Regions from separate parts of the Qipengyuania gaetbuli genome, predicted to be linked through region 1. Evidence: predicted binding sites of a transcription regulator. Region 1 holds the regulator's gene; each other region holds the start of a gene.
What was found. Region 1 encodes LexA, which represses DNA repair genes until DNA is damaged. Its sites were predicted from a motif close to GTTCCNCNCTTGTTCT; they were not measured.

Region 1 (2,201 bases):
CTTGCGATCATTGCCCTGCACAACTCCGGGCCCGTGCAGCAGTTTCTCCGCCCGAGGGAAGAAGCGCTTGCGGCGAAATACGTACGCCGGGTGGCAATGCTGTTCATCACCGGTGTCGTCATCGAAATAGCCCTTACGCCCATCGTGCTGTTCCATTTTCACCGGGCAGGGCTCTCCGGTGCCTTTGCGAATGTCGTCGGCATCCCGCTGGTCACTTTCCTGTCGATGCCGCTCATTGCCCTGGCGCTGCTTCTCGATCTGGCGGGACTGGGCGGTCCGGTATGGTGGCTGGCGGGCAAGTCGCTCGATCTCTTGTTGTGGATCGCCCATTTCACCTCTGCCCAGCCCGGAGCGGTGAAGCTGGTTCCGCAGATGGGAATGGGGACGATTGCACTCTTCGTCGGCGGTGCGCTGTGGCGGGGAAGGGTGCGGCTGTGGGGTCTGTTGCCGGCCGCCGTGGGCGCGTTTGCGCTAGCGGCAACGCCTACAGCCGACATCCTCGTGACCCGCGATGGCGCGGATTTCGGCGTCGTGGACGGAAGCGGGCAACTTCACGTGCTGCGCGGCTCGCCGCTATCCTATTCCCAAACCAACCTGATCGAGCTGTCCGGCAGCGATAACCCTCCAGTTCCCTTGCAAATCTACCCGGACGCGAAGTGTAGCGCTGATTTCTGCAGCCTTGTCGTCGCCCGTGGGGAGCGTGAGTGGGCCCTGCTGGTGGCGCTCAACCGACAGCGCATCGATGAGCGCCAACTGGCCGCAGCATGCGAGCTGAGCGATATCGTGATCGCAGAACGGTGGTTACCCCGCAGCTGCCGGCCCCGATGGCTCAAGCTCGACGGTCGCTACCTGAGCGAGAATGGCGGTACGACGATCTACCTCGACGATAAGCGCGTAGCCGGCGTGGCTGATGGCCAGGGAAGCCATGGATGGCAGCGTTCAGGGATCGAGAGCCCCAAACAAGAAGGGCGCCAGCTTTCGCCGGCGCCCTGATTGCCCTGAACCTTACTTGTCAGTGGTAACGACGCAGCAGTCCTGCGAGTTTTCCCTGAACCTGCACGCGGTTGGCTTCGTAGACCTGAGGTTCGTAAGCGCCGTTTGCCGGATCGAGCCGGACCATTGCGCCTTCGCGCCGCAGGTACTTGAGCGTCGCTTCCTCGTTATCGACGAGAGCGACGACGATTTCACCGTCGCGTGCCGTTTCCGTGCGGCGGACCAGGGCGAAGTCCCCGTCGAAGATACCGGCCTCGATCATCGAGTCACCCGACACTTCGAGCGCATAATGATCGCCCGGGCCGAGGAGGGCGGCGGGTACCGGCATGCTCGACTGGCCTTCGATGGCTTCGATCGGAGCACCTGCGGCAATACGGCCGTGAAGCGGGATCTGGAGGACGTCGTTCGCCGGATCGGGCGCGACCGGTGCTGCCTTGTGCGCGGACACTACCGCGTCGTTCGCAGCAGCGACCGATACCTTCGCAGCGGCGGGTGCAGTGACTGCATCTTCCGGAAGCTTGATCACTTCGAGCGCCCTAGCACGGTTCGGCAAACGGCGGATGAAGCCGCGTTCCTCGAGCGCGGAGATCAGGCGGTGGACGCCCGACTTGCTCTTCAGATCGAGCGCTTCCTTCATCTCTTCGAAAGAAGGCGAAATGCCCGTTTCCCCGAGACGCTGCTGGATGAAGCGGATCAATTCATGCTGCTTTGCGGTCAGCATCGGTCACTCCCTCGTTCCTGTTCACATCATGCGAACGAATGTGGAACAATTAGGCAACCAATTTTCGCGAGTCAAGCAATTCTGCGGTTTTTCGCGCCGAAATGGAGGAACAGGCGTTCCCGTTTCAGTCCTCGGCTTTCCAGTCGCCGGACTTGCCCCCGGTCTTTTCGACCAGGCGCACACCGGAGATGACCATCGATCGGTCGACTGCCTTTGCCATGTCGTAGAGCGTCAGCAAGGCAACGCTGGCGGCGGTGAGTGCTTCCATCTCCACGCCGGTCTTGCCACTCAGCCCTGCCTTGGCGGTTACCGCGACATGGTCATCGGCGAGATGGAAATCGACCGTGACCGTCTCCAGCCCGAGCGGGTGGCAGAGCGGGATGAGCTCGTCAGTGCGCTTGGCCGCCATGATCCCGGCGATCCTTGCAGTCGCGAGTGCATCTCCCTTGCCGAGGCTTCCGTCCGCAATGGCGGCGAGCGCCTCTGG
Region 2 (2,201 bases), 270 kb from region 1:
ACACCCGTCCCCTCATTGAGATCAAGGCAGATCGAAGAAGTCGACCTTGCCCTGGTCGAGGTCGTAATAGGCGCCGACCACCTTGAGTGCGCCGCTCCGCTGCGGTTCGAGCAGGATCGGATCGGTGTGCTGGCGTAGTTGCTTGACCACGCGGCGGACATTGGCCCGGACCGAGTTGTCGAGCAGGTCGCCTTCTTCGCGGCGGGCTGCCAGGACGGCAGGGACGATCGGTTCGATCATTGGGCCGATGGAGCCGGGGAATTCTGCGTTGTCGGTGACGACCTGAGTCGCTGCCTTCACGGCACCACAGCTCTCGTGACCCATCACCACCACCAGCGGCACCTTGAGTTCTGCCACGGCATATTCGATGGATCCGAGCGCCACGGTATCGACCGTATTCCCGGCGTTACGGATGATAAAAAGCTCGCCGAGTCTGCGACCGAAAAGAAGTTCCGGCGGAACACGGCTGTCGGAGCACGTCACGTAAGCTGCAAAGGGGGTTTGTCCCTTGGCGATGTCGAGACGCCGCTGGGCGCTGGTCAGGACGCTGGTCTGCTCTCCCCTGAGGAAGGCTTCGTTACCCTCGCGCAGCAGTTGTAGTGCCGTGTCGGGGGTCAGCTCCGAAGCCGGAGGGGCGGGCTTGAGTAAGCTTGGTGCCTGTGCGCTGGCACTTGCACCCCCACCCACAATGGCGGCGGCTCCGGCGGCGCCGGTGGGAGATAACATCGTTCTTCTGGAAATCATTACATTCTCCCTGTGCACACACGGGAGCAACGTCGTGTCAGGCCCGTCTGCGCAATTCGCGTTGCGATACGTCCGACATCACGAATGCTGCTGCACTCGCCAGAGGGGCGCGGTCCGTACCCCCGCTGCGCGCGTGTGCGCGAGGAGTTCCCGAAAAAATCCAACTTCGTGCATCTTTTGACATTGGCGAATCCAGTGCTGGAACACATAAAGAACAAATGGCGCAGCAGACGATCCTCCAGAAGCTGGAAATCCTCGCCGATGCGGCGAAATACGATGCCTCTTGCGCGTCGTCCGGCACGGCGAAGAAGAACAGCCTGGGCGGAAAGGGGATCGGTTCGACCGAAGGAATGGGCATCTGCCATGCCTACGCGCCCGACGGCCGCTGTATCAGCTTGCTCAAGATATTGCTGACCAATCACTGCGTGTTCGACTGCCATTACTGCGTCAATCGCAAGAGCTCGAACGTGGCGCGGGCGCGTTTCACCCCGCAGGAAGTGGTCGACCTGACGCTGGCCTTCTACCGCCGCAATTATATCGAGGGTCTGTTCCTCTCCTCGGGCATCGTGAAGAACTCGAACCACACGATGGAACAGATCGTCGAGGTCGCGCGCATCCTGCGCGAAGAGCATGATTTCCGCGGCTACATCCACCTCAAGACCATTCCCGAAGCGGATGCGGAGATCGTCCACCAGGCCGGGCTCTATGCCGACCGTGTCTCGATCAATGTCGAACTGCCGACCGACAGCGGCCTCACCCGCCTCGCGCCGGACAAGGACGCGCGGCAGATCGAAGGTGCGATGGGCAAGGTGAAGGCCGATCTTGCAGAGGCGAAAGACGCGCACAAAAGGTTCAAGCACGCACCGCGCTTCGCACCCGCCGGCCAGTCGACCCAGATGATCGTCGGCGCCGATGCCGCGACCGATGCCGACATCGTGGGCAAGGCCAGCAGGCTGTACGACAATTTCCGCCTGCGCCGGGTCTACTACAGCGCCTTCTCGCCCATTCCCGATGCCAGTGCGGTGCTGCCACTGAAGCGTCCGCCGCTGATCCGCGAACACCGGCTCTACCAGTCCGACTGGCTGATGCGGTTCTACGGCTACAAACCGGCCGAGGTGATGCAGGCGACCGAGGCGGACGGGAACCTGCCGCTGGACATTGATCCCAAGCTCGCTTGGGCGCTGAAATTCCGAGAGCAATTCCCGGTCGACGTGAACCGGTCCACCAAGGAGCAATTGCTCCGCGTGCCCGGCCTCGGCGTGAAGGCGGTGGGCAAGATCCTCGCCAGTCGCCGCCACCGCGCGCTGCGGCTGGACGATGTGGCGCTGCTCACCCAGTCGATCACCAAGGTGCGGCCCTTCATCTGCACGGTGGACTGGCGCCCGGTCATGCTGACCGACCGGGCCGACCTCAGGAGCCTGCTCGCGCCAAAGGCAGAGCAGCTGGAGCTGTTTGCG
Region 3 (2,201 bases), 190 kb from region 1:
GATGAAGCGGTCTTCGAATTCGCGGGTCTGGTACTGGGCGCGCACAAGGATGGCGACCTCGTCCAGCGGTGCGCCTTCGGATTCTAGCCGTTCGATCGCTTCGCCGACACGCCGCGCTTCTTCGGGGCCATCCCATACGCCGACCACGCGCACTTTCTCGCCCGCAGGAAGCTCGGTCCAGAGCGTCTTGCCGAGCCTTTCGCTGTTGGCGTCGATCAGGCCCGATGCGGCGGCAAGGATTTGCGGGGTGGAGCGGTAGTTCTGTTCCAGCTTTACTACGGCGGCGCCCGGAAAATCTTTTTCGAAGCGCAGGATGTTCGCCACCTCGGCACCGCGCCAGGAATAGATCGACTGGTCGTCGTCTCCGACAACGCAAATATTTTTGCGTTCCTGCGCGAGCAGGCGGAGCCACAGGTACTGGACTTGGTTCGTGTCCTGATACTCGTCCACGAGGATGTATTTGAACCGCTGCTGGTATTGCGCCAGCACGTCGCGGTGCTGGCGGAAGATGTTGAGCATGTGCAGCAGCAAATCGCCGAAATCGCAGGCGTTCAGGGACTTAAGCCGTTCCTGATAAAGCTTGTAGAACTGCGCCCCGCGACCATTGGCATAGGCTTCGTTCTCGACCGCATCGAGATCGCCGGGGTTGAGGCCGCGGTTCTTCCACCGGTCGATAAGGCCGGCCAGCTGGCGGGCGGGCCAGCGCTTTTCGTCCAGTTCCTGTTCCTGGACGAGTTGCTTGAGGAGGCGCAGCTGGTCGTCCGTGTCGAGGATGGTGTAATTGCTTTCCAGTCCCGCCAGTTCGGCGTGGCGGCGAAGCATCTTGGCACCGATTGAATGGAACGTGCCGAGCCACGGCATCCCTTCCACCGCGTCTCCGATATGCCGCCCGACACGGTCCCGCATTTCGCGCGCAGCCTTGTTGGTGAAGGTGACGCAGAGGATTTCGCTGGGCCATGCACGCCGCGTTGCGATGAGATGAGCCAATCTTGCGGTGAGCGCCGCGGTCTTTCCTGTCCCGGCACCGGCCAGCATCAGCACAGGGCCTTCCGTCGTCAGCACGGCTTCGCGCTGCGGTGCATTCAACATGGCCGCATAGGGCGGAATTCCGGGGTTTTCTTCGCTTTTGGGAGGGACAGGCAAATCCGGCATGGTCATGGAACGGCTAGGGAACGAATAGCGGCAACACAAGCCTGCAAAGCCGGCTTCCGGAACATTCGCGGCCTGTTTCGCGTAGTCTGTGCAATGAGAAAATAGGAGAAGTGCTTTGAATAAGCTGATTTTCGCCGGAGCCGCCGCGCTTGCGCTCGCCGCTTCGCCTTCGGTCGCCCAGGATGTCGCAGTCGATGCAGAGGGCAATGTCTATGTCATGACCGATACCCAGCAGGTCATGTACGATGGCTGGCCCGAAGTCCGCCGCGTCGCCTACGACGCATGGCCCTATGGCGTGCAGGAATACTACTGGACGCTTACGCCCGAGCAGAACGCCGGCTGGTGGGTGCTCAACGATAGCCAGCGGGTGCGTATCTACGAGATGACCCCCGAACAGCGCGCGCAGGCATGGACCGCCGTTGCCGCGCAGATGAGCAATGCCAGCGACACGGCTGTCGCCGCGCGGACTTCTGCTTCGGCTGCGACCACTGGTCCGCGTTTCGTGCGCAGCGAAGTGATCCAGACAACGCCGGCCAGCGATCGTGCTGCCGATGGCGAGCTGCCGATCTGTGCCGACAAGGCGCAGGACAATTGCATCAACGCCTGGGAAGCCGGCAAGCGCGGTCCGGGTGTAAGCCGCCCGCTCGAATATTGGCCGGGCCGCCCGGCTAGCGAGATCGACGAGCCGCTCCCGGCCACCCGTCCGGAAAGCTGACACCATAACGATTGCTCCGGCCGGTTAACCGGCGGAGACGCTTGGAAGGGGCGGGGCCGCACATGCGGTTCCGTCCTTTTCTTTTGAGTGGTTCAGGCTTCCAGACGGAGGAGGGTAAGCTTGGCCTTGCCCACGACGCGCTCCGCCTCGATGGCGAGGGTGCGGATCTCGATATCCTCGCTCTTGTGCGTTTCGAGGGCGATCCAGCTTGCCGGACCGATCCATCCCAGCCGCAGCATCCGGTCGAGTGCGACCTGGCCTGCTCCCGTGTCGTAAGGCGGGTCGAGAAGGATGAGATCATGCGCCGCCTTTGCAGGGACCAGGCTCATCACCG
Region 4 (2,201 bases), 260 kb from region 1:
ATGCCGGCACCCTTCATCGCGCCGCCGCTGTCGGCCTCGCCCTCCCTGCCCGGCACGACGCCGTCGGCGAGGTCGACATAGGCCAGCCCCTCGGCCAGCTTCAGCGCCTGTTCGAAACTGTCGGCCAGACGCGTTTCGATGCCTTCCTTCACGGCGAGGCGATCGACCACCACCTCGATGTCGTGCTTGAATTTCTTGTCGAGCGCGGGCGCGTCCTCGATCGCGTACATCTTGCCGTCGATGCGCACGCGGGTGAAGCCGCCCTTCTGCCATTCGGCCAGTTCCTTGCGGTATTCGCCCTTGCGCCCGCGCACCACCGGCGCGAGCAGGTAGAGCCGCGTGCCTTCGGGCAGCGCCATCACGCGGTCGACCATGTTGGAGACGGTCTGCGCCTCGATCGGCAGGCCGGTGGCGGGCGAATAGGGCACGCCCACCCGCGCCCACAGCAGGCGCATGTAGTCGTAAATCTCGGTAACCGTCGCCACGGTTGAGCGCGGGTTGCGGCTGGTGGTCTTCTGCTCGATCGAGATCGCAGGGCTGAGGCCGTCGATATGCTCGACATCGGGCTTCTGCATCATCTCGAGGAACTGGCGCGCATAGGCCGACAGGCTCTCGACATAGCGCCGCTGCCCTTCGGCATAGATCGTGTCGAACGCCAGGCTCGACTTGCCCGAGCCCGACAGCCCGGTGATCACGATCAGGCTGTCCCTCGGCAGGTCGATATCGACGCCCTTGAGGTTGTGTTCACGCGCGCCGCGTACCGAGATTTGCGTAAGTGCCATGGGGAGAGCGTGTTCCCGAATTGTTCGCTTTGGTCAAGAGGGCCGCGTTCCGCGCGAAGGGCCCTGCAACAGGGAGCGGACGAGCGGCGCGAGAGTTCCAGCGATGTGGGAAAGGCCGGCGCGAATGCAAGCGCGGGACCCCGATGGCGCTGCAGTGCGTTTCTCCACCATGATCGCCCAGCTGCACCGCGCCGGTTTTACCGCCCTACTCTCAATGGCTTGGCTAGGGGCATGCTCCGGACCCGCGGCAGACCAGCCAGCCGCGACCCAAACCGAAAGCTCGTCGACCTGGCCGGGCGATCCGGTCACTTCGCTGGAGGATATCGAGGGCTTCTGGCTGGTGCAGAGTTTCGGGGATTTCGAACCGGGCTGGCAGAACGGCACGCCTTGGCGCCGTGCCTATGTGCAGGTTGGAAAGGACGGCCTGTCCTATTCGGTCGGCTGCAACCATTCAGGCAATGCCGCCAGCCTGGGCGCGGACGCGATCCTGCGCGACACGGGCGACGGATCGCGCTTGCAAACGTTGATGGGATGCCCGCCCGACTGGGAAGACCGCGACGGGCGCTTCTTCGGGTTCTTCGGTTCCAACCCGGAAGTGACCCGACCAGGCGAGGACCGGATAATTCTGACAAGCGCGGCGGGCGAGCTGGTCCTCGTCAGGCCCGAGGCATGGCGCCTCGCCAATACTCCCGAACTTTCGGAGATAACGGGCCGCTGGATTCCCATTTCGGCAAACAATTACGACGGCTGGGGACATTCCGGTTTCGGCATCGGCGAGAATGCAGGCGTCATCACCATTGGCCCGCGCCGGATAGTCTGGTCGCAATGCCCGGAGACGCCCGTCGCCATCAGGTGGGGCGAGGATGCCCGCCTGTCCCGCGTCGAAGGCGATCCCGGCAACTGCAAGGCGGTCGAACGGGCCGCCGACAAGGGTGCCTGGGAAGTGATGCGGATGCTGGCTGCCAGCCCTGCCGTCGTCAGGACCGGTCCGCATTCCATCGTGCTGATCGACGGCACCGGCGAGAAGGGGCGCGAGCTCCACCTCCAGACCGAGGACAGCGTGCTAAACCCGCCCGAGCCACCTCCCGCACCGCCCGCCCAGCCGAGGCCGCCGCCACCTCCTTCGCCCCCGCCGATCAGGCCATAGGGTCCGAATGCCGAATGGAGGTTTGCGAGCGGCAAGCCGTGGACCTTTCGCGGCTTGCCGACCGTTGAGTGAGTGAAGCGACAGCCGACCACCATTCGCAGTTTAGGACCATCACGAGATGACGCAGGAAACCGAGAAGGACCAAGGGGCCATGCCGCCCCTGCCCTCCCAGTGTCCGTCATCCGTTGCCAACCAGCTCCAGACCGAGCGCATCCGCGCGCTGTTCAGCGATTACGACAGGCCGCTCGATGACGAGAAATGGACCTCGACGC

Region 2: GRI42_RS02615 (putative DNA modification/repair radical SAM protein) is a predicted target of LexA. The motif match lies at 945-960, and genes of this name have one in related genera.
Region 3: GRI42_RS04865 (ATP-dependent helicase) is a predicted target of LexA. The motif match lies at 1,159-1,174, and genes of this name have one in related genera.
Region 4: uvrA (excinuclease ABC subunit UvrA) is a predicted target of LexA. The motif match lies at 794-809, and genes of this name have one in related genera.

What each region holds. Positions count from the first base shown of each region.
Region 1 covers NZ_WTYF01000004.1:334,780-336,980, forward strand. The annotation lists gene GRI42_RS03945 (ComEC/Rec2 family competence protein) at 1-993, shown strand, start outside; gene lexA (transcriptional repressor LexA) at 1,013-1,714, opposite strand; gene moaC (cyclic pyranopterin monophosphate synthase MoaC) at 1,839-2,201, opposite strand, start outside.
Region 2 covers NZ_WTYF01000004.1:65,437-67,637, forward strand. The annotation lists gene GRI42_RS02610 (carbonic anhydrase) at 22-726, opposite strand; gene GRI42_RS02615 (putative DNA modification/repair radical SAM protein) at 963-2,201, shown strand, end outside.
Region 3 covers NZ_WTYF01000004.1:520,881-523,081, reverse strand. The annotation lists gene GRI42_RS04865 (ATP-dependent helicase) at 1-1,089, opposite strand, end outside; gene GRI42_RS13925 (hypothetical protein) at 1,268-1,867, shown strand; gene rsmD (16S rRNA (guanine(966)-N(2))-methyltransferase RsmD) at 1,960-2,201, opposite strand, start outside.
Region 4 covers NZ_WTYF01000004.1:597,236-599,436, forward strand. The annotation lists gene uvrA (excinuclease ABC subunit UvrA) at 1-782, opposite strand, end outside; gene GRI42_RS05210 (META domain-containing protein) at 907-1,929, shown strand; gene GRI42_RS05215 (lysozyme) at 2,048-2,201, shown strand, end outside.